DNA from 3 places in the Paenarthrobacter sp. E2MeOHC11 genome. Region 3 is predicted to be linked to each of the others. Evidence: riboswitches for the same ligand, from Rfam matches in the RefSeq annotation. Region 3 holds a riboswitch; each other region holds the start of a gene.
What was found. Region 3 has a riboswitch for S-adenosylmethionine ahead of ACSSVG_RS18315 (aminotransferase class V-fold PLP-dependent enzyme). Riboswitches for the same ligand answer to the same signal wherever they lie in the genome.
Positions count from the first base shown of each region.

Region 1: another riboswitch for S-adenosylmethionine. It lies ahead of metX (homoserine O-acetyltransferase MetX); the one in region 3 lies ahead of ACSSVG_RS18315 (aminotransferase class V-fold PLP-dependent enzyme).
Region 2: another riboswitch for S-adenosylmethionine. It lies ahead of ACSSVG_RS13100 (DUF1737 domain-containing protein); the one in region 3 lies ahead of ACSSVG_RS18315 (aminotransferase class V-fold PLP-dependent enzyme).

Region 1 is NZ_CP196673.1:486,028-492,642, forward strand. It holds gene ACSSVG_RS02260 (DUF2076 domain-containing protein) at 1-312, shown strand, start outside; gene metX (homoserine O-acetyltransferase MetX) at 335-1,456, opposite strand; SAM riboswitch class IV at 1,471-1,587, opposite strand; gene ACSSVG_RS02270 (bifunctional o-acetylhomoserine/o-acetylserine sulfhydrylase) at 1,751-3,067, opposite strand; gene ACSSVG_RS02275 (VOC family protein) at 3,294-3,932, shown strand; gene ACSSVG_RS02280 (CPBP family intramembrane glutamic endopeptidase) at 4,052-4,825, opposite strand; gene ACSSVG_RS02285 (histidine phosphatase family protein) at 4,888-5,568, shown strand; gene ACSSVG_RS02290 (DeoR/GlpR family DNA-binding transcription regulator) at 5,577-6,368, opposite strand; gene ACSSVG_RS02295 (class II fructose-bisphosphate aldolase) at 6,392-6,615, opposite strand, start outside.
Region 2 is NZ_CP196673.1:2,787,619-2,794,233, reverse strand. It holds gene ACSSVG_RS13110 (NtaA/DmoA family FMN-dependent monooxygenase) at 1-105, opposite strand, end outside; gene ACSSVG_RS13105 (SulP family inorganic anion transporter) at 258-1,961, shown strand; SAM riboswitch class IV at 2,048-2,159, shown strand; gene ACSSVG_RS13100 (DUF1737 domain-containing protein) at 2,172-2,438, shown strand; gene ACSSVG_RS13095 (rhodanese-like domain-containing protein) at 2,435-2,845, shown strand; gene ACSSVG_RS13090 (O-succinylhomoserine sulfhydrylase) at 2,846-4,054, shown strand; gene ACSSVG_RS13085 (hypothetical protein) at 4,065-4,538, shown strand; gene ACSSVG_RS13080 (glutamate--cysteine ligase 2) at 4,525-5,721, opposite strand; gene ACSSVG_RS13075 (UDP-N-acetylglucosamine 1-carboxyvinyltransferase) at 5,784-6,615, opposite strand, start outside.
Region 3 is NZ_CP196673.1:3,938,273-3,944,887, forward strand. It holds gene ACSSVG_RS18305 (metal-dependent transcriptional regulator) at 1-444, opposite strand, end outside; gene ACSSVG_RS18310 (class I SAM-dependent methyltransferase) at 454-1,278, opposite strand; gene ACSSVG_RS18315 (aminotransferase class V-fold PLP-dependent enzyme) at 1,393-2,802, opposite strand; SAM riboswitch class IV at 2,835-2,948, opposite strand; gene hisN (histidinol-phosphatase) at 3,134-3,946, opposite strand; gene rsgA (ribosome small subunit-dependent GTPase A) at 4,001-5,116, opposite strand; gene aroA (3-phosphoshikimate 1-carboxyvinyltransferase) at 5,119-6,486, opposite strand; gene ACSSVG_RS18335 (DoxX family membrane protein) at 6,493-6,615, opposite strand, start outside.

The DNA.
Region 1 (6,615 bases), 1.6 Mb from region 3:
CATGGCGACTTCCGCGGCCCCGGGTACCCGCAGCAGAACCTGCCGGGTCCGGGCTATCCCCCACAGAACTTCCCGCAACAGAATTACCCCGGCTACCCATCCGAGCCGGTCGTCGTCCGCCCCGCGGATGCGCCACCGCAGGCCGGGCCGCCGTCGAGCCCTTCATCCCCTGCGCCGTTCCCGGCATCCAGCGGTTCCGAGCCGCAGGGCTACCGGGCACGGAAGCTGTCAGAACTGGACGCGAAGTTCAGCAACGGCGAGATCGCCATGGAGGACTACATGAAGCAGCGCGCCGACATCATGAACGGCTAAGCCGTTTGATACGTCCGGAGGCTTAGGCGAAGAACGCCTGGCGAAGTTGGCTTGAAAGCTGCCCGATTTCGGTGAGGAACCCGTCGTGGCCAATGGGTGCCTCAATGACCTGTACCGGCACGTCGCCCGGGAGCGCAGCAGCCAATTCACGCGATTGCGCCGGGAAGTAGAGCCTGTCGCTGTCCACTGCCGCTACGAAAAACTCAGCTGTGGTCCGCGACAACGACGCTTCCAGCGAGCCGCGGCCACGCGTGACGTCATGGGACATGAGGGCCTCGGTGATGGCGATATAGCTGTTGGCATCAAAACGGCGCACCAGCTTTGTCCCTTGGTGGTCCAAATAGCTTTCCACCTGGTAGCGGCCACGCTCCCCCAACACCGCGGCAGCAAGCGGTGTCTCCTGGTGCTGGGCTTGCCGGCCAAAGCGGAAATCCAGCTCCAGTGCTGAGCGGTAGGTGATGTGGGCGATGCGCCGGGCCAGCGCGAGACCGTGCTCGGGCGCAGAGCCGCCGTAGTAGTCGCCGTTGTTGAAGTTCGGGTCCTGCCTGATCGCCAAAGTCTGGGCTTGCGCGAAGGCAATCTGCTCGGCCGTGCTGTAGGCGCCCACCGAGATGACGGCGCAGCGTTTGACGCGGTCCGGGAATGTCACGGCCCACTCGAGTGCCCGGGCGCCGCCCATCGAACCGCCCAACACAGCATGCCAGGCATCGATACCCAGGGCATCAGCCAGTCGCGCTTCGGCCTCCGTGCTGTCGCGCAGGGTGATCAAGGGGAAACGTGAGCCCCAGGGCTTGCCGTCCGGCGCTTCCGACGATGGTCCGGTACTCCCATAGCAGCCACCCACGATGTTGATGGAGATGACGAAGAACTTGTCGGTGTCGATGGTGGCACCAGGCCCCACCAGCTGCTCCCACCAGCCTTCTTCGTCAGTGGCTCCACGGGCGACATGCGTGCTGCCCGTGAGCGCATGCTCGATGAGCACGGCGTTGGACGCGTCCGCGTTCAGCCGGCCCCAGGTTTCATACGCCAGGACAACGTCCGGAAGGAGTCCGCCGGCTTCAAGTTCCAGCGGTCCGATCCCGGCATACTTGACGGTTCCGTCTTCTTCTCCGGATTTTGGAAGGGCTGTAGCAGTAATGGTCATTCCTTTGACACCTATCCTCGCGCTTGCCCGTCGCCTTGCGTGCGAACAGGCCAGGTCTTCACCCGGGGCACCCCACCGCGGAGGAGGGTTGCCGGCCAGCAAGCCGGGGCTGTGTGCTGGCACTCATGACCTAATACGAAGAGTCTAGGAAATGCAGGGCGGTTCTGGCGAAGAATGTGACAACAGTGTGACGGTTTGGGCCAGCTTCATTCACGAAGAAGCACCCGGAAGTGCCGCCCGGCGAATAATCGTCGGCGCGGGCGGCGTTCCCGGCGGAGGTGATGAGCCCGGGCGTCAGGCGCCCTTGGCAGCCCTGAATCCGGCTTCGAGGTCGGCGATGATGTCATCGACGTGCTCAATGCCTACGGACAAGCGGACCAGGCCGGGATTGACGCCGGCAGCGACCTGCTGTTCCACCGTCAGCTGGCTGTGAGTGGTGGACGCCGGGTGGATGACCAGGGAACGGACGTCGCCAATGTTGGCGACATGGGAGTGCAGTTCCAATCCGTCCACGAAGCGCTTGCCGGCGTCCACGCCGCCCTTGATGTTGAAGGCAACAATTGCGCCGGTGCCCTTGGGGCCATACTTTCGGCCGCGGTCGTACCACGGGCTGGACGGCAGGCCCGCATAGGCCACCGATTCGACGTCGTCGTGGCTTTCAAGCCACTGGGCAACCTTGGTGGCGTTCGCTACGTGGCGTTCCACGCGCAGGCTCAACGTCTCCAGGCCCTGGGCAATGAGGAAGGCATTGAACGGGGACACAGCCGAGCCAAGGTCGCGAAGCAACTGGACGCGGGCCTTCAGGATGTAGGAAAGGTTGGCACCCAGCGCGCCGTCCTTGCCCAAGTCCCGGGCGTAGACGAGTCCGTTGTAGCTCGGGTCCGGCGTGTTGAAGCCAGGGAAACGCTCCGGGTCCTTGCCGAAGTCGAAGTTGCCGGAGTCCACGATCACTCCGGCGATTGCGGAGCCATGGCCACCCAGGTACTTTGTTGCGGAATGGACCACGATGTCCGCGCCCCACTCGATGGGTCGGATGAGGTACGGCGTGGACAGGGTGTTATCGACGATCAGGGGCACACCGGCCTCATGTGCCGTACGGGCGATGCCTTCGATATCCAGCACATCCTGGCGGGGATTGGAAACCACTTCGCCGAAGAACAGCTTGGTGTTCGGCTGGACAGCGTCACGCCATTGGTCCAGGTTGTCAGGATCCCCGACGAACGTGACCGAGATACCAAACTTCTTCAGCGTGTGCGCCAGCAGGTTGTAGGTACCGCCATACAGGCTGGGGCTCGCTACGATGTGGTCCCCCGCCTCGGCGATGTTCAGGATGGCGAATGTCTCGGCAGCCTGGCCGGAGCTGAGCAAGAGTGCGCCCAGTCCGCCTTCAAGGCTCGCAACCCGCTGCTCCACAGCATCCTGCGTCGGGTTGCCGATCCGGGTATAGATGGGTGCGAGTTCGGCCAGGGCAAAGCGGTTGGCGGCACTTTCGGCGCTGGGGAACACGAAGGAAGTGGTCTGGTAGATCGGCAGCGACCGCGCGCCTGTGGCGGAGTCGGGCTCCTGGCCTGCGTGGATCTGGCGGGTTTCGAAAGACCATCCTTGGGACATGGAGTTCTCCTCTTCATAACGCATGGGTTTGGCGGGAATGTGGTGCGATGTGAGCTGGGGCCAGTCTAGGAACTGTCCGGAGGCTAGGACAGCTTTGTGACGCCGGTGGAATCTTTCGGTCTTTTCGCGTCCCTCCATGACGCCCACCGTCACGGTTTATACACATCCCACCTTAGTTAGGCTTGACTTAGCTGAGACCCCGATCACAAAGTGCCAAGATGAAGCCATGCGCATGGATCACGTCTCTTACGCCTGTGAACGAGATGGCCTTTTGGCCACTACCGAACGAATTTCCGCGGCATTGGGAGTGGACGCTGTCCGGGGCGGAGTGCACCCGCGCTTCGGTACCCGGAACATGATCATTCCCCTTGCGGATAACAAGTACCTTGAAGTGGTGGAGGTCCTGGACCACCCTGCTTCAGACAAAGCACCATTTGGCCAAGCAGTTCGTGCACGCTCAGCTGCCGGAGGAGGGTGGATGGGCTGGTGCGTCGCTGTTGAGGACCTCGCCCCGTTCGAAGACCGGCTTGGCCGCTCCGCTGTTCCGGGCAACCGCAAGTTCCCGGACGGCCGCGAACTGGTGTGGCAGCAAATCGGAATCCTCGGCTTGATCGCCGATCCCCAGGTCCCGTACCTGCTCAAGTGGGAGGGCGACCCGGCACTGCACCCGTCCAGGATTTACGAGAGCGACGTCAAGATGTCCAGCCTCACCATTGCAGGCTCGGCCGAACGCGTCACCGAGTGGTTGGGCGAGCCGGTGGAAAAGCCGCTTGAGGACGTTGCGGTCCAGTGGATGGCCCCGCACGGGACCCCCGGCATCCTGGCCGTCACCTTCGAAACCGCCTCCGGGGCCGTCACCATCTGACAGCCCCCTCCATCCGGGCCAGTCCCGGGACCGGTCAACCATGTCCGGTAAAACTTCGGCCGCCATCAGCGGGTGCCAAGGACGTCACCCACCGATGGCGGCCGGATAATTTTAAGGCCCTATCCCAAGCCAACCGCCTTACCGAACAGGCTGAAGCCAACAAACGCCACGATATCGAGCAAGGCGTGGGCAATCACCAACGGCATCACCCGCTTGGTTTTGGTGTAGATCCACGCGAACACCAGCCCCATGACCACATTGCCGATGAACGGCCCGAAGCCCTGGTACAGGTGGTAGCTGCCCCGCAGGACGGCACTGACAACGATGGCTACCGGCATGCTCCAGCCGAACTTGCCGAAGCGGTCCATGAGGTAACCCACCACGATCACTTCTTCGACGATTGCGTGCCGGATGGCCGAGAGGACCAGCACCGGCACGGTCCACCAGTAGGCGTCCAGCCCGCTGGGCACGATGGCCGTGGTGATTCCGAGGGCCCGCCCGGCCGCGTAAAGACCCAGCGATGGAATACCGATAGCCGCCGCCAGTCCCAAACCCTGAATCAGGTCTTTCCCGGGGCGGGCAAAATTGAAGCCAAGCCGGGCGAAGGCCGAACCGCTCTCACCATCCCGGTTCGCCTGGATATGCATGGACAGGAAATAGAACACCAGGGCCACCGGCACCAGGGCGAAGATGATGTCCAGCAGTTGGTACGTAAGGTCGAAGTACTCCCGGGTGCTTTGGGACCTGTTCAGGGTTGAGGTGGCGTCGGCCAACGGTGCCCGCGTCATCTTGTCCAGCAATTGCACCACGGAGTAGACGGCCGACTGGCCCAGGGAAAGGCCCAGCACAATAAGTACTTCGGCGCGCAGCCGGCGGCGGGAAGCAAGGAACATGTACCCATCTTGCCCGCAGTTCCTGCCACTTTGCCGGGAACCACGCACCTATGCTTGGTGGGATGGGCGCCCCAGCGAGAATCTTCATGATCCGGCACGGACAGTCGGCCGCGAATGCCGACACGACCATCTACAACCGTGTGCCGGATTATCGGATCCCCCTGACTGAGATGGGGGTGGAGCAGGCCCGGATTGCCGGCGAAGCACTTCGCCGGAAACTCGATGGCGAGCAGGTCTGCGTCTACGTATCGCCGTATTTGCGGGCCTACCAAACCCTGGAAGCGATGAAACTTGGACCTCTGATCGAGCGCGTGATCGAGGAGCCCCGGCTGCGGGAACAGGACTGGGCCAACTTCCAAATTGCCGGGGAAATCGAAGATCAAAAGGAGCTGCGCAACCTGTACGGCCATTTCTTCTACCGGTTCCGCGAGGGTGAGTCCGGCTCTGACGTGTACGACCGCGTGTCATCGTTCATGGAGACGCTCTACCGCCACTGGCAAAAGCCCAGCTATGCCCCGAACGCACTCCTGGTGACGCACGGACTGACCATGCGCCTGTTTTGCATGCGCTGGTTCCACTGGACAGTTGAGTACTTCGAGTCGCTCAACAACCCGGACAACGCCGAGCTGCGCACACTGATCAAGAACGACGACGGGCAGTACAGTTTGGATTTGCCGTTCAGCCAGTGGGTGCCCAGGGATGTTGACGACTCAGTGCTTCACGCACCGAGGATGCGGTTCTAGCAGGTACCCTAGCTGGCGGCCGCGACGATGACTTCGGTGCCCTTGGCTTCGAAGGCGGCCTTGTCCTCGGCGCTGATGCCGGAATCGGTGATGAGGTGCCTGAAGTCGTAGCCGGCCATGGCGGCGAAGGAACGGCGGCCTACCTTGGAAGAGTCCGCCACAACGTAGGATTCAGTGGCCCGGCGTGCCATCACCGTGTTGACCATGGCTTCGCCTTCGTCGGTGATGGTGGGGCCGAGGTCCGGGTCCACGCCGTTGACGCCAATGAACGCGATGTCCAAAGCAACTTTCTGCATGATGACATCGGTGTAGGGGCCCACGAGTTCGTAGGAGCGCGGGTTCAGGATGCCGCCGGTGACCATGATCTTGATGTTGGGACGCACTGCCAGCTGCGAGGCAATGTTGATGGCATTGGTCACCACGGTCAGGGTGGGCGTGTGAGACGGAGCGTTGAGGTCCTCACGGGTGGAAAGGAGCTGTGCCAGCGCTGTGTTGGTGGTTCCACCGCTGAGCCCAATCACAGCACCGGGCCGGATCAAGGCAGACGCTGCCAGGGCGATTTCCTGTTTGGCCACAGCGTGATCGTCACGGTTGTACCGGCCCGGAAGGTCGTAGGCCACTGATCCAGTGGTGGCGCCGCCCCGGGTCCGGCTGAGCAACCGCTGCTTGGCGAGGCTATCCAGGTCTCGTCGTGCCGTGGCTGGTGACACGCCAAGACGCGTCACGATGTCCTCGACTTCCACATGGCCGGACTCGGCCAGGAGATCGAGGATGGCGGTCAGCCGATCGGTGCGGGTCATGACGAGCCTTTCGCGGGTTCCTGCTATTTCGCTTTGGCGAACAGCGTCAGCATACGTGCGGACTCCAGCACCAGGGCTTCCCGGCCGGCCTTGATGTACTTCCGGGAATCTACCACTGCAGGGTTGGCATCGAGGTACTCACGGACGGCGCGGGTGAAGAACCCGTTCAAATGTGTGGATACGTTGATTTTAGTCATACCCGCGCCGATAGCGGCTACGAGTACCTCGTCTGTGACGCCTGAGGAGC
Region 2 (6,615 bases), 1.2 Mb from region 3:
CAGGCCGTAGCCGGGCGTACCCCAGCCCTGGACACCGAATCCGTGGCCCACAAACCATCCAAAGTGCAGCATGGGCTTGAGTGTAGAACTGCTCTGTCCGTTCACCACGACCTGATTTCATGCGAAGTTACAGGGGGTCGTACTGGGTCAATTATGCTCCCGGGACGTCACAATTGGACGTGCCCCGGACCGTCCCGGTTTCCACATACAGCGGTCGCCTTGTTCCGCAGACAGGAGGCGTCGGGAATGATCGCTGTATGAGTGCATCAACCGCCCGCCCTTCGGCCAAAGACAGGCTGTCCAGCGTCTGGGCCCTCAAGGGCTACAAGCGTGAATGGCTGCGGCATGACATCATCGCCGGCGCCGCGCTGTTTGCCCTGCTGGTGCCCGCCGGGATGGCTTATGCGCAGGCAGCCGGGCTTCCACCTGTCACCGGACTCTACGCGACCGTTGTGCCGTTGCTCGCCTACGCCGTCGTAGGGCCTTCCCGCATCCTTGTCCTGGGACCCGACTCGGCCCTGGCCCCGCTGATCGCCGCGGCGATTGTGCCGCTGGCGGCGGGAAGCAGCGGCAAGTCGGTGGCATTGGCAGGACTCTTGGCCGTCCTGGTGGGTGCCTTCATGCTCGCGGGCTCAGCCTTGAAGCTCGGGGCAGTCACGGGCCTGCTGTCCAAGCCGATCCGGCTTGGGTACCTCAACGGGATCGCCCTTTTGGTAGCGCTCTCGCAGCTGCCGGCGTTCCTGGGGATAGAGGCCGACGGCGACATCTGGCACAAGCTCGCGAAGGTCACCACTGGGGTGCTGGGCGGCGAGGTCAACATCACCGCGCTGCTGTTGGGCGTGGCCTCGCTGGCATTGATCTGGGTCCCAAGGGTCCTGAAATGGAAGGTTCCGGGCGTCCTGCTGGCGGTGGTTGGCTCCTGCGTTGCGACGGCGGTCTGGGGCCTCAACGACGACGTCAAGGTCACCGGGGAATTGCCCCAGGGCCTGCCGATGCCCGCGCTTGGCGGCATTGGCTGGGCAGACGCGTTAACGTTGCTGCCCGCCGCCGCCGGCATTGCGCTCATGGTCTTCGCGGATACGGGAGTGCTGTCCCAAACCCTGGCCGCGAAGGAAGGCAAGCGGGTGTCCGGCAACCGGGAGATGGCAGCGCTCGGGGCGGCCAATGCTGCCACCGGCTTGCTGGGGGGATTCCCGATCTCCGGCAGCGCCTCCCGAACCCCTGTCGCCGTGGACGCTGGTGCCAAGTCCCAGATGACCGGCGTTGTGGGAGCGGTGCTGGTGCTGGCCTTCATGCTGTTGGCTCCGGGCGTGACCGCGTATCTGCCTTCGGCAACTCTGGCCGCCGTCGTGATTGCCGCGGCGATTGCCTTGGCCGATCCAACAGGCGTCCGGCGGCTCCTGAGCCTGAGCCGGAGTGAATCCGTAGTAATGCTCGCCGCGTTCCTGGGAGTTCTCACAGTGGGCGTTCTCCAGGGCATCGTCGTAGCCGTAGCCTTGGCGCTCCTGGATTTCGTACGCAGGGCGTGGGACCCGTATCGAACAGAGCTCGGCTCCGAGGAAGGCCTGCCCGGCTACCACGACCTCGAGAGGCACCCTGGTGCCGAACGCATCCCCGGCCTCCTGATTTTGCGCTTCGATGCGCCCCTGTTCTTCGGGAACGGACAGGTCCTGGCAACCTTCGTTCGCGAGCAACTGGACGAATCCCCTGACGAGGGCGAACATCCCATTACCCACGTCGTCCTCGCCGCTGAGCCCATCACCGGGATCGACACCACAGCCCTGGACGATCTGGTCACGCTGGACGAATGGCTCGCAAGCAAAGGCGTGGACTTGGTGTTCGCCGAGCTCAAAGGACCGGTGAAGGACAAGTTGATCCGCTTGGGCACAGCGGCCCGTTTCACACCCGCCCATTTCTTCCCCACTGTCGGGGCCGCGGTGCGCGCGCTCAGGCGCGAATAGCTCCAGCCTCTCCGATTACGCAACATGACGAGGGTGCAGGTACGTGCAAGTGCAGCCCGACGCCCGCGGATGTTACGTTTTTCTTGAGTAATGAGTACCAGCGCAAAGCCCTGACTTGCTGGTCGGCAACCCTCTCTCCGGCGGGGTGCCTCAGGTGACTACTCGGCGTATCGACAACTCGAACTGCAAGCGTGACTGAGGAGCACAGCAATGCCTGAACCCACTGAAGAAAAACTCTCTTACCGCCTGATTACAGGCCCGGATACCCGTGATTTCTGTGAGCGTATCCACAACTCGCTGGCAGAAGGCTACGTACTCCACGGCAGCCCGGCCGCCACGTTCAATGGCACCGACGTCATCGTTGCCCAGGCCGTCGTCCTTCCGGCCGCGATTGCCACTGCGGATGCCGCCGTCGCCAACGCCGTTGACCAGTTGGAGAACTACGACGACGAAGAAGCATTCGAGGGCCACGCATGAGCTACGCAGGTGACCTGACCCCGCAGGACGCGTGGGCCAAGCTTGAAGAAGGCGCCATCCTGGTGGATGTACGCACCGAGGGCGAGTGGGCCCACATCGGTATCCCGGACACCAAGGCAACCGAGAACGATCCCCTGTTCATCCAGTGGAACCTCGCTGGCGGCATCCCCAATTCCCGTTTCATCGAGGACCTGCAGCAGCAGGCGCCCGAGGACGACACCGTGGAGCTCGTCTTCATTTGCCGCTCGGGCCAGCGCTCAATCTCCGCCGCCATCGCTGCAACGCAGGCCGGTTTCACTGCCTACAACGTCCTTGAGGGCTTCGAAGGCGAACCGGACCGCTACGGGGAGCGCACGGTCAATGGTTGGAAGAACCGTGGCCTGCCGACGAATCTGGGGACCGAGTAAGTGACGTTCAATCCCGACGCCGCCGGCTGGAGCCCTGACACCCAGGCCGTCCGCGGCGGCCTTGACCGCACAAATTTCCAGGAAACGGCCGAACCCGTGTTCCTGAACTCCGGCTTCGTTTACGAATCCGCCGCAGCTGCCGAACGGGCCTTCACCGGTGAGGACGAACGTTTCGTCTACTCCCGCTATGGCAACCCTTCCGTGGCCACGTTCCAGGAGCGCTTGCGCCTGCTCGAAGGAACCGAGGCATGCTTCGCCACCGCGTCCGGTATGTCCGCAGTCTTCACCGCCTTGGGTGCGCTGTTGGCTGCCGGTGACCGCGTTGTTGCTGCCCGCTCCTTGTTCGGATCCTGCTTCGTGATCCTGAACGAGATCCTCCCGCGGTGGGGCGTCGAGACCGTTTTTGTGGACGGCCCGGACCTGGACCAGTGGCGTGAGGCCCTCTCGGAACCGACCACCGCGGTCTTCTTCGAATCGCCGTCCAACCCCATGCAGGAGATCGTCGACATCGCTGCCGTCAGCGAACTGGCGCATGCCGCAGGGGCGACGGTCGTCGTCGACAATGTCTTTGCCACTCCCCTGCTGCAGCGCTGCGGTGAGCTGGGCGCGGACGTGATCGTCTATTCCGGCACCAAGCACATCGATGGCCAGGGACGTGTGCTCGGCGGCGCGATCCTGGGCACCAAGGAATTCATCGATGGCCCGGTCAAGCAGCTCATGCGACACACCGGTCCTTCGCTTTCCGCCTTCAACGCCTGGGTCCTCACCAAAGGCCTGGAGACCATCGGGCTGCGCGTAAACCACAGCTCGGCGTCCGCTTTGAAGATCGCGGAGTGGCTTGAGCAGCAGCCCGCCATCAGCTGGGTCAAGTACCCCCTGTTGAAGTCACACCCGCAATACGAGCTGGCCGCGAAGCAGATGAAGGCCGGCGGTACGGTGCTGACGTTCGAGCTGCTCCCTTCCGCGGGACGTTCTGCCAAGGATTCCGCGTTCGCGCTGCTCGATGGCCTCCGCGTCATCGACATCTCCAACAACCTTGGCGACTCCAAGTCCCTCATCACCCACCCCGCCACCACCACCCACCGGGCCATGGGTCCGGAGGGCCGCGCGGCCATTGGACTCAGCGACGGCGTCGTCCGTTTGTCTGTGGGCCTGGAGGACGTGGACGACCTCATCCTGGATCTGGAGAAGGCCCTCAAACAGGTCTAGCCTTGCTGCCATGAGCGGGAACCATCCCTATCGCCGTGCCGGAGCGGTCATCGTTGCCGGCACGGTGGTGTGGTTCGTTGGAATCTCGCCGGTCTCCCGCGTCTACATCACCCCGGACGACGCCGAACGCCTGCGCATGCTGACAGCCAGCCAGCGCAGCTGGATTGCGGGGCAGCACCTGACCGCTGTGGGAACCGTCGCAGTCCCGGAGGGACTCGCCTACCGCCGGGGATCCAACACGCCGTTCCTCACGTACTCCGCGCTGCACGTTGTGGCGTTGGCAGCTCTCGGCGGGAGCCTTCTCTCCCTGCCCGTCCAACGGTGGATCGGTGTCACGGCCGCGGCCAGCGCACCTGTCTATGGCGCCATCCTGGTAGCTAAGAAGGACATCCCGCCGCTCTTCTTCTACTTGGTGGAGGGACTGACCGGTGCCTACCTGATGACATGGGAGGAATCCGAAGCCGACAAGCCTAGGGCCGCCTGACCCGGGTCAGCATGGGCGCCGGCTCCCTACGCGCGTCAGCGGCGCAGCCGCGCACCGTCAGCTTCGCAGCATGCCCGACGACGGCGGCCAAGGCTTGGTTGGTGGGCGGACTGCCCGGCTGGCTTTGCCGGTCCCGCTGCCTTTTGTTGTAACGCACCGCGGCTTCGCGTTGCTCATGGGCCCCGTTGCCTCGTTCAAGCAAGGCCGAGATCCCCGCTTTGACCAGCTCCAATTCGCTGTGGTCATCCAGGACCGGGCTCACGTAGTCCACCAGCGCCCACACAACCTCCGACGCCGGCCGGGGACGGAAATCACCGAAGTCCAGGAGATCTCCGCGCAGCCCTGAATTACTGGCTTGCCAGCTCGCCATCCGCAGGAGTGCCGTGGGCACCGCTGTGGGCTCAACTCCGTCGAGCATTTCCAAAGAAGCCGTCTCCACCAAAGCCCGCACCAGCACGGCAATCAATGCCGCGTCTTCGGCGCGGAGGCAGACATCGGCCACGCGGACCTCCACGGTGGGGTGGTTCGTGGAAATGCGGGCGTCAAAGTAGATCATGCCCTCATCCAGGATGACGCCTGTTTCCAGGAGTCGTTTCACGATGCGTCGATAGGCGGTGAGCGAACCGAAAATGGCCGACGGTCCGGAAGTGGGCCACCGGTTCCATGCCTGCGTGCGGTAGCTGTCGAAACCTGTAGGAAGTCCGCGCCAGTACGGCGAGTTGGCGGTGAGGGCCGTGAGCACAGCAAGTTTGTCGCGGATGTGGTCCAGCACCACCACGCCTTCCTCGGGTGACTCCACTGACGTGTGGACATGGAATCCGCACGTCAGTTGTTCCGTGGCAATGATCCCGAAGCGATCCAGCATCGCGGCATAGCGGGGATGAGGAGTGGTGTGCGTGTTCGAGGCCAAGGGAGACGTGGCGATCGCGGCCACCCGGGCTCCGTGCTGGCGGGCGGTCTCGTTGGCCATTGCCCTGCCTCGGTGGATCTGCTGCAGGAGCTCGGTGTAGCTGTGGCAGGGACGGGTCTGGGTTTCGATTTGCTCCAGCTTGAGTTCGTGGCTGAGGCCCGTGGCGGTTGTGGGCTCTTCGTGGCCTGCCAGCAGCGCATCCGCGAGGGCCAAGGGCTCGCCCGTCACAGGATCGACGATGAGCAGCTCTTCCTCAACCCCGAAAGTCCGCATGCTCCATTCTGCGCCCGGCGGCCGGTGGAGGACAGGGCCTGCATGCCTCCACCGGGTGGAGCCTAGTCCTGGAAGTACTCGATCTTCGCGCCGATGGTGTTCAGTCGCTCGGCCAGGTCCTCATAGCCGCGCTCGATCACGTAGATGTTGCGAAGTTCGGAGGTTCCCCTGGCTGCCAGCATCGCCAAGAGCAAGCAGGCGGCAGGGCGCAGGGCCGGCGGGCAGCCGATTTCCGCGGCACGCCACTTGGTGGGCCCGTTGACGTAGATCCGGTGCGGATCGAGCAACTGAACCTGGGCGCCCAGCTTGTTGAGCTCCGTCAAGTAAATGGCACGGTTCTCATAGACCCAGTCGTGGATCATGGTCTGGCCCTCGGCATTGCCCGCAATCACGGCGAAGAACGGCAGGTTGTCGATGTTCAGGCCCGGGAATGGCATGGGGTGGATCTTGTCCTGCGGTGCGCGGAGCTCGGAGGGCTTGGTTGTGACGTCCACCAAGCGTGTCCGGCCGTTGCGAGCCATGTACTCACCGGAGATTTCGAGGTTCTGGCCCATCTGCTCCAAAGTAGCGAGCTCGATTTCCATGAACTCGATGGGAACCCGGCGGATGGTGACCTCGGAGTTGGTGACGATGCCTGCGGTAATCAGGCTCATGGCCTCGATGGGGTCCTCGGACGGGAAGTACTCAATATCGACGTCAATGGCGGAGCGTCCGGTGATCTTCAGCGTCGTGGTTCCGACGCCGTCAATCGCCACTCCAAGCCCCTGCAGGTAGAAGCAGAGGTCCTGGACCATGTAGTTGGGGCTGGCGTTGCGGATCACGGTGGTACCTTCGCGGTGCGCGGCGGCCATGATGGCGTTCTCGGTAACGGTGTCACCGCGCTCGGTCAGGACG
Region 3 (6,615 bases):
GTAGGCGTGCGGCAATTCAACGGAGCCATCTGCCGAAGGAATGGGGTCCCCGTGCGGGTCCCTGGTGGGATGGCCAAGTTTGGCAGACATCCGCTCGATGAAGGTGTCTGACACCGCGTGCTCCAGCATCTCGGCTTCATCGTGGACCTCGTCCCAGCTGTACCCGAGTTCTTCCACCAAGTAACTCTCAATAAGGCGGTGTCGTCGGACCATGGAGAGGGCAAGGCGCATGCCTTCGGGAGTCAACCTGATGGCGCTGTAGGGCTGGTGGTCCACCAAGCCTTGGTCCTTTAGCTTGCGGACCATCTCAGACACTGACGAGTTGGCCACACCCAGGCGCTGGGCAAGCTGGGAGGACGTAATCGGCTTGTCTTGCCACTCCGTGTAGGAGTAGATGACCTTGACGTAGTCCTCGATCGAGGAGGAGGGCGTACTGGTCTTCACAACCCAAGCCTACCGTGGCAGGGCGCGGTGAACCTTGACCGCCCGCCAGGTTTGCGTCACGTAGGGCAACTGGACGGTCCCCCCTGGCGCGTGCGCAAGGTGGTGGTACAGATACCACTCGAGGTTTCCCATGACTTTCGCCCGCGTTGCTTCGTCGGCCCGGAGGTAGTAGCTGCGCGACTTGGTCAGCTCCATGATCTCTTCGGGCGTGGTGGGGTCCGCCCACGCCGTGAGGTGGCTCTGCAACCCGGCGAACTCCGGACCGATGGCAGGCCGGAAGCCAGGTTTGTGGACATCTCCGGCGTGCATGATGCGCGAAAGCCTGTGGACCCACGGAACCGACGTATCCAACTGGTTCCAGATCAGTCCCAGGATTCCCTGCGGGCGCAGGATCCGGGAGATTTCGGTGCTGGCGGGGAGGGAGTCGCACCAGTGCCAGGCCTGGGCAACGCTGACGACGTCGAATGCTGAGTCCGCCAGCCCAGTTGCCTCGGCCGTACCCTCCACTGCGCTGACCTGCGGATAGCTCTTCCGCAGTTGTTCCAACATGTCAGTGGAAGGATCGACGGCGGCCACCTCAAGTCCGCGTTCGAGGAGGAGGGCAGTGAACTTTCCGGTACCTGCTCCAATGTCCGCAGCTGTCTCTGCTCTATCGGGAAGGAGCCACGTCAGGGAGTCTGCGGGGTAGCCGGGCCGCACGCGATCATAGTGCTCACCGCCGTCTTGAAAGCTCTGGCCGAGTTCTTGCCGACGTTTGGCATGGAGTTTCGGACCGCGCGGTCCAGCCGGTCCGGGAATGCCGGGCTGTCCGTTTGATGGAGCCGGAGAACGCAATGCCACGCAAAGACTCCTTCACAGGGTCGCCAAAAATATACCCTACGAATTTACCGCAGCAGCGGGAGAGCTTGGATCTCGGGGTTAGCCGCGTCCCTGGTCCACGGTGGGGTTCTAGTCCACGGTGCAGGGAGCAGCGCCGGCAGTGCCGGGTGTGTTGGGAGCCCATTCCGGGTAGGTTCGGTGGTCATTGGCAGGTACCCAGCGGCCCTCGTCCACCACGTAGTCCCAACCCAGCCCGTTGCGCTTGAGTTCATCGATGCCTGCCAGCAGCCTCGTGGCGTCCTCCAACCGGGAGCCGACGCCAAAGCTGGCACGCAAGGAGCCTGAGGGCAGGCCGAGCCGCTTGAGCAGGGGGTGGGCGCAGAAGCGTCCGTCCCGGAGACCAACGCCGTGCTCCGCCGCCAGATACGCGGCGACCAACCCGGCGTCGAATCCTTCCACGGAGAAATTGACGACGCCAATGGTGTCTTCGGAGTCGCTGAAGATCCGGTGGACGGTCACGCCATCGATGGCCTCCAGGCCGTCCACCAGGTAGGAGCGGATGGCTGCTTCATGGGCGTGCCACGCCTCTTGGTCCAGTCCGGCGAGGACCTGCGTGGCGCGGGCGAGGGTTGCCGCACCCAGGACGTTGGGCGAGCCACCCTCGTGGCGGGCGGGACCGGTTGCCCAGCTGACGGAGTCCAGGCGGGCTTCACGGACGGCCCCGCCGCCGGCCAGGTGCGGCGTTCCGGCGTCGAGCCAATCCGGGCGACCAACCACGACACCAGCGCCGAACGGTGCGTACAGCTTGTGTCCGGAGAAGACGATGTAGTCGACGTCCGCCTCGGTGATGTTGATCCGGCGGTGCGGTGCGAGCTGGGCCGCGTCCACCACGATACGGGCGCCGTATTCGTGGGCCAGGGAAGCTAGTTGCGCGATGGGAAGGATTTCGCCGGTGACGTTCGAGGCACCTGTCACGGCAAGCAGGCTTACTCCGCCCTGGGCCAACTCCGTGCGGAGCCTGTCCAATGTTGCTGTCAAGGTAGACGCTGCGACGACGCTGCGGTGCGGGACACCCTGCCATGGAAGGAGGTTGGCGTGGTGTTCGATGTCCAAATACAGGACTTCGCCCGTCGGTAGGCTGTCAACCTGCGGGAGGCATCCCGCGAGAAGATTCAAGGAGTCGGTGGTGTTACGGGTGAAGATCACGGAGTCGTCGGGGCGTCCTCCGACGAATTCACGGACGATGTTCCGCGAATTTTCGTAGACAGACGTGCTGATTTGGGACGCATAACCCGCACCGCGGTGAACGCTCGCATAGTACGGCAGGACTTCGTTGAGGTATGCAGAAACGATGGTCAGGGCAGGCGCCGATGCTCCGTAATCGAGGTTGGCGTACCGAACGTGCCCGCCCTGGATCAGCGGAGCCTGTAACTCTGCACCCGTGACTGCGGAGAGCGGCCTTGAAGCGGCGGCAGCCTGCGCCGGGGTTTCTTCGGCAAGAGAAGGAATGATGTTTGAGTCGAACGTGACAGTGCTCATGGGACCTCACTCAAGAGGGACCCCCATAGGGGGATCCGCGCTTGCCGCATCCGTTCCGGACCGGCCGGGTCGTCACCCGGGGCACCCCACCGCGAATGGAGGGTTGCCGGCCAGCAAACCGGGGTTTAGCGCTGGCACTCGTGACCTGTAAAAAGGTTAGGGCACTGCCCGGGACCGCTCCAAAGCTGATTCGCATTGTTAAGCGCTTTGTTACGTCGGTGGCAGAATCAGGGCATCCGGCGAAGAAAAAACGACGGACACCCCCAAAAGGGGGAATCCGCCGTCGAAAATTCGGAAAACGCGCGCGACCGCGACCGCCCGCAACTGTGCCTCAGAGGAGGTCGTCCAGCCCCGGGTTGAGCCGTTTGAGGACCTCGGAGTGCAGGATCGAGTTGGTGGCCAGGGCGTTGCCGCCGAAGGGGCCGTCTTCGCCTTCCAAGGAAGTAAAACGGCCACCGGCCTCGGTAACGATCGGGACGAGTGCTGCCATGTCGTAGAGGTTCAACTCCGGCTCGCAGGCGATGTCCACGGCGCCTTCGGCCACCAGGCAGTAGGACCAGAAGTCACCGTAGGCTCGGGTTCGCCAGATGTCTTCGGTGAGCCCCATGAACTCGTCGAGGTTTCCTCGCTGCTTCCACCCGGACAGGCTTGAATACGACATCGAAGCGTCGGCCAACCGGGAAACGTTCGAGACCTTCAGGCGCGTAGCGGACGCGAGGGAGCGGCCCATGTAGGCGCCCATGTCCTTGGCCGCCCACCAGCGCTTGCCCAATGCCGGTGCGCTGACGACGCCGACAACAGGTTCTCCCTCGTCAACGAGGGCGATCAACGTTGCCCAGACCGGCACGCCGCGGACGAAGTTCTTGGTCCCGTCAATGGGATCTATGATCCAACGCCGTGAGCCATGGCCGCTGCTGCCAAACTCCTCGCCCAGGACGGCGTCCCTCGGCCGGGAGCGGGACAGCTGACCCCTGATTGCTTCCTCAGCGGCCTTGTCGGCATCGGTGACTGGTGTGAGGTCTGGCTTGGTTTCGATCTGCAGGTCCAGTGCCTTGAAGCGGTCCATGGTCTGGGCGTCGACTGAATCAGCGAGGACGTGGGCAAGGCGCAGGTCATCGTTGTAGGTGGAAACGGGATGGGTCATGCCACCAAACTATCCTGAATCATTAGCTGCGGTGGGGACGTGGCGCCGTAAGGATCAGTTGACGGTGCCCAGTTCCTTGGCCTCTTTGGCTTCAAGCCGGGGGTCCGCACCCAGCAGGCGGCGCAAGGAAGCCAGCCGGGCCACACCGGAGGGCCCTGCATGGCCTTCGTTCACCCAGGGATCCAGCCCGCAATTGATGGCTGTGGCGTCATGCTTGCAGCCACGCTCGCAGGCTTCCGTGCCGGGCTCAAGGTCAGGGAACGAATGCAGGATCCGGTCCGGATCCACGTGCGCAAGACCAAAGGAGCGGATGCCGGGGGTGTCGATGATCCAGCTGCCGGACGGGGCATCGGCAAGTTTCAGGGCCAAGGCAGACGACGAGGTATGCCGTCCACGGCCCGTCACGGCATTGACGCCGCCCGTGGCTCGTTCCGCCCCTGTCAAAGCATTGACCATGGTGGATTTGCCGACGCCTGAGTGGCCGAGCATGACGGTCACCTTGCCGCCGAGGTGGGAGCGCAGCTGGGCCACGGCGTCCCTGTCCAAACGTGCTGATAATCCGTCATCCGAACGCGCGTCAATACCGCTGGCTTCAGTGTCCGCTGTGCGGCTGATGATCACGGGGAAGTCCAGGCTGAGGTAGTTGGCGAGCAATTCCGCCGGATCCTTGACGTCCGCTTTGGTGATGAGCAGCAGCGGCTCTATGCCGGCGTCGTACGCTGCCACCAAGGCGCGGTCGATGAACCCGGTGCGCGGTTCGGGGTTGGCGGCAGCAACAACCACCACCAGCTGATCGGCGTTGGCCACAACCACCCGTTCGATGGGGTCAGTGTCGTCGGCGCTGCGACGCAGCAGGGTGCGGCGTTCTTCAACACGGACCAGCCTTGCAAGCGTGTCCGGGGCGCCGGAGACATCACCAACCAAGGCGACGAAATCGCCGGGGACCACGGGGTTCCGCCGCAGTTCACGGGCGCGGGCGGCGATAATGACGCGTTCATCCGCGGAATCTTCGTCCACAATGGCCCTGTAGCGCCCGCGGTCCACGGTGATGATCCGGCCAATAATGGCGTCATCATGGCTTGGCCGGTCCTTGGTCCGGGGCCTTGATCCTTTTTTGTTGGGGCGGATCCGGACGTCGGATTCGTCCCAGGAGCGTGCATCGCGGCCCATGGTCAGTTGCTGGCCTCGTCCGTGCCGGCGGATTCGAGCATACTTGCCCAGATTTCAGGGAACTCCGGCATGGTCTTTGACGTCGTGGCGATATCTTCCACGTGGACGCCTTCGACCGCGAGTCCGAGGATGGCACCCGCAGTGGCCATGCGGTGGTCGGCGTAGCTGTGCACCACACCGCCGTGCAAGGCCGCGGGGCGGATAATCAAGCCATCGGCAGTTTCTTCGGAGTCTCCACCCAGAGCGTTGATCTCAGCGACAAGCGCAGCAAGCCGGTCCGTTTCGTGACCACGGAGATGGGCAATGCCCGTCAGCCGCGAGGGGCTTGCGGCAAGAGCGCACAAGGCCGCAACAGTGGGAGCGAGTTCGCTGGTTTCGTCGAAGTCGGCTCCGAGGATCGCCGGCCCGCCGGTCACGGTAAGGGTCCCGTCCGCCAAGGTGACCTCGGCCCCCATAGTGGCGAGGATCGTCCTCCACATATCGCCGACCTGGGTGGTGCTGGCCGGCCAGTTGGGGATGCGGACGGTTCCCTGCGTGGCCAACGCTGCGGCCAGGAACGGCCCCGCATTTGAAAGATCCTGTTCGATCCGTTGGTCAAAGGCCTTGATGGAGCCGGGGGAGACCCGCCAATGGTTGGGCACGGAGTCGTCCACGGAGACTCCGACACTTCGCAGGACCTCCACGGTCATGGTGATGTGGTCGAGGCTGGGTACCGGCTTTCCGACGTGCTCCAAGTGAAGCCCCTCGGTAAACCGTGCGCCCACCAGCAGCAAGGCGGAGACGAACTGGGACGAGGCGCTGGCGTCGATCACCAAGTGGCCGCCGCGGACCTCGCCGGTGCCTTCCACTGTGAACGGAAGGGCCGACGGCGTCCTGCCGCCTTCCGCTGCCACGGGAACGCCGAGGGCGATCAACGCCTCGATGATGGTGCCCATGGGCCGGTTGCGGGCATGTGGATCTCCATCGAAGACGGTGGGCCCGTTGCGCAATGCCGCGAGGGGAGGCACGAAACGCATGACGGTTCCAGCCAGGCCGCAGTCGATGGCAGTTTCCGAGCCCGAGGCTGCGGGATCCATGGGCGTTATCTCAAGGTCCGGACCGTAGTCGCCGTCACCGGGGACCTCCGTGACGGTGGCGCCCAAGTGCCGCAGGGCCTGGATCATGAGTGCGGAGTCACGGGAATGCAGGGGAGCGCGTAACCTCGAGGGGCCATCCGCCAAAGCCGCCAACACCAGGAACCGGTTGGTCAGCGACTTTGAACCAGGCACCGTCACCGTGGCGTCCACTGGCCCCTTGGCGTACGGGGCCGGCCAGAGTGGCAGCGCGGCGGCTTCGGTCGATCCTGTGTTTGCGGCGGTGGTACCTGTCATGCTTCCTTATGCTCCAACTGCGTTGTCTACGGCCTTGCGTACTGCTTTGTCTGCCCGCTTGATCTGCTTGCCCGTCACCTTTTTGGCATCGGCAGCCAAGTGCTCTGCGCGCCAGGCGATGCTCGGACG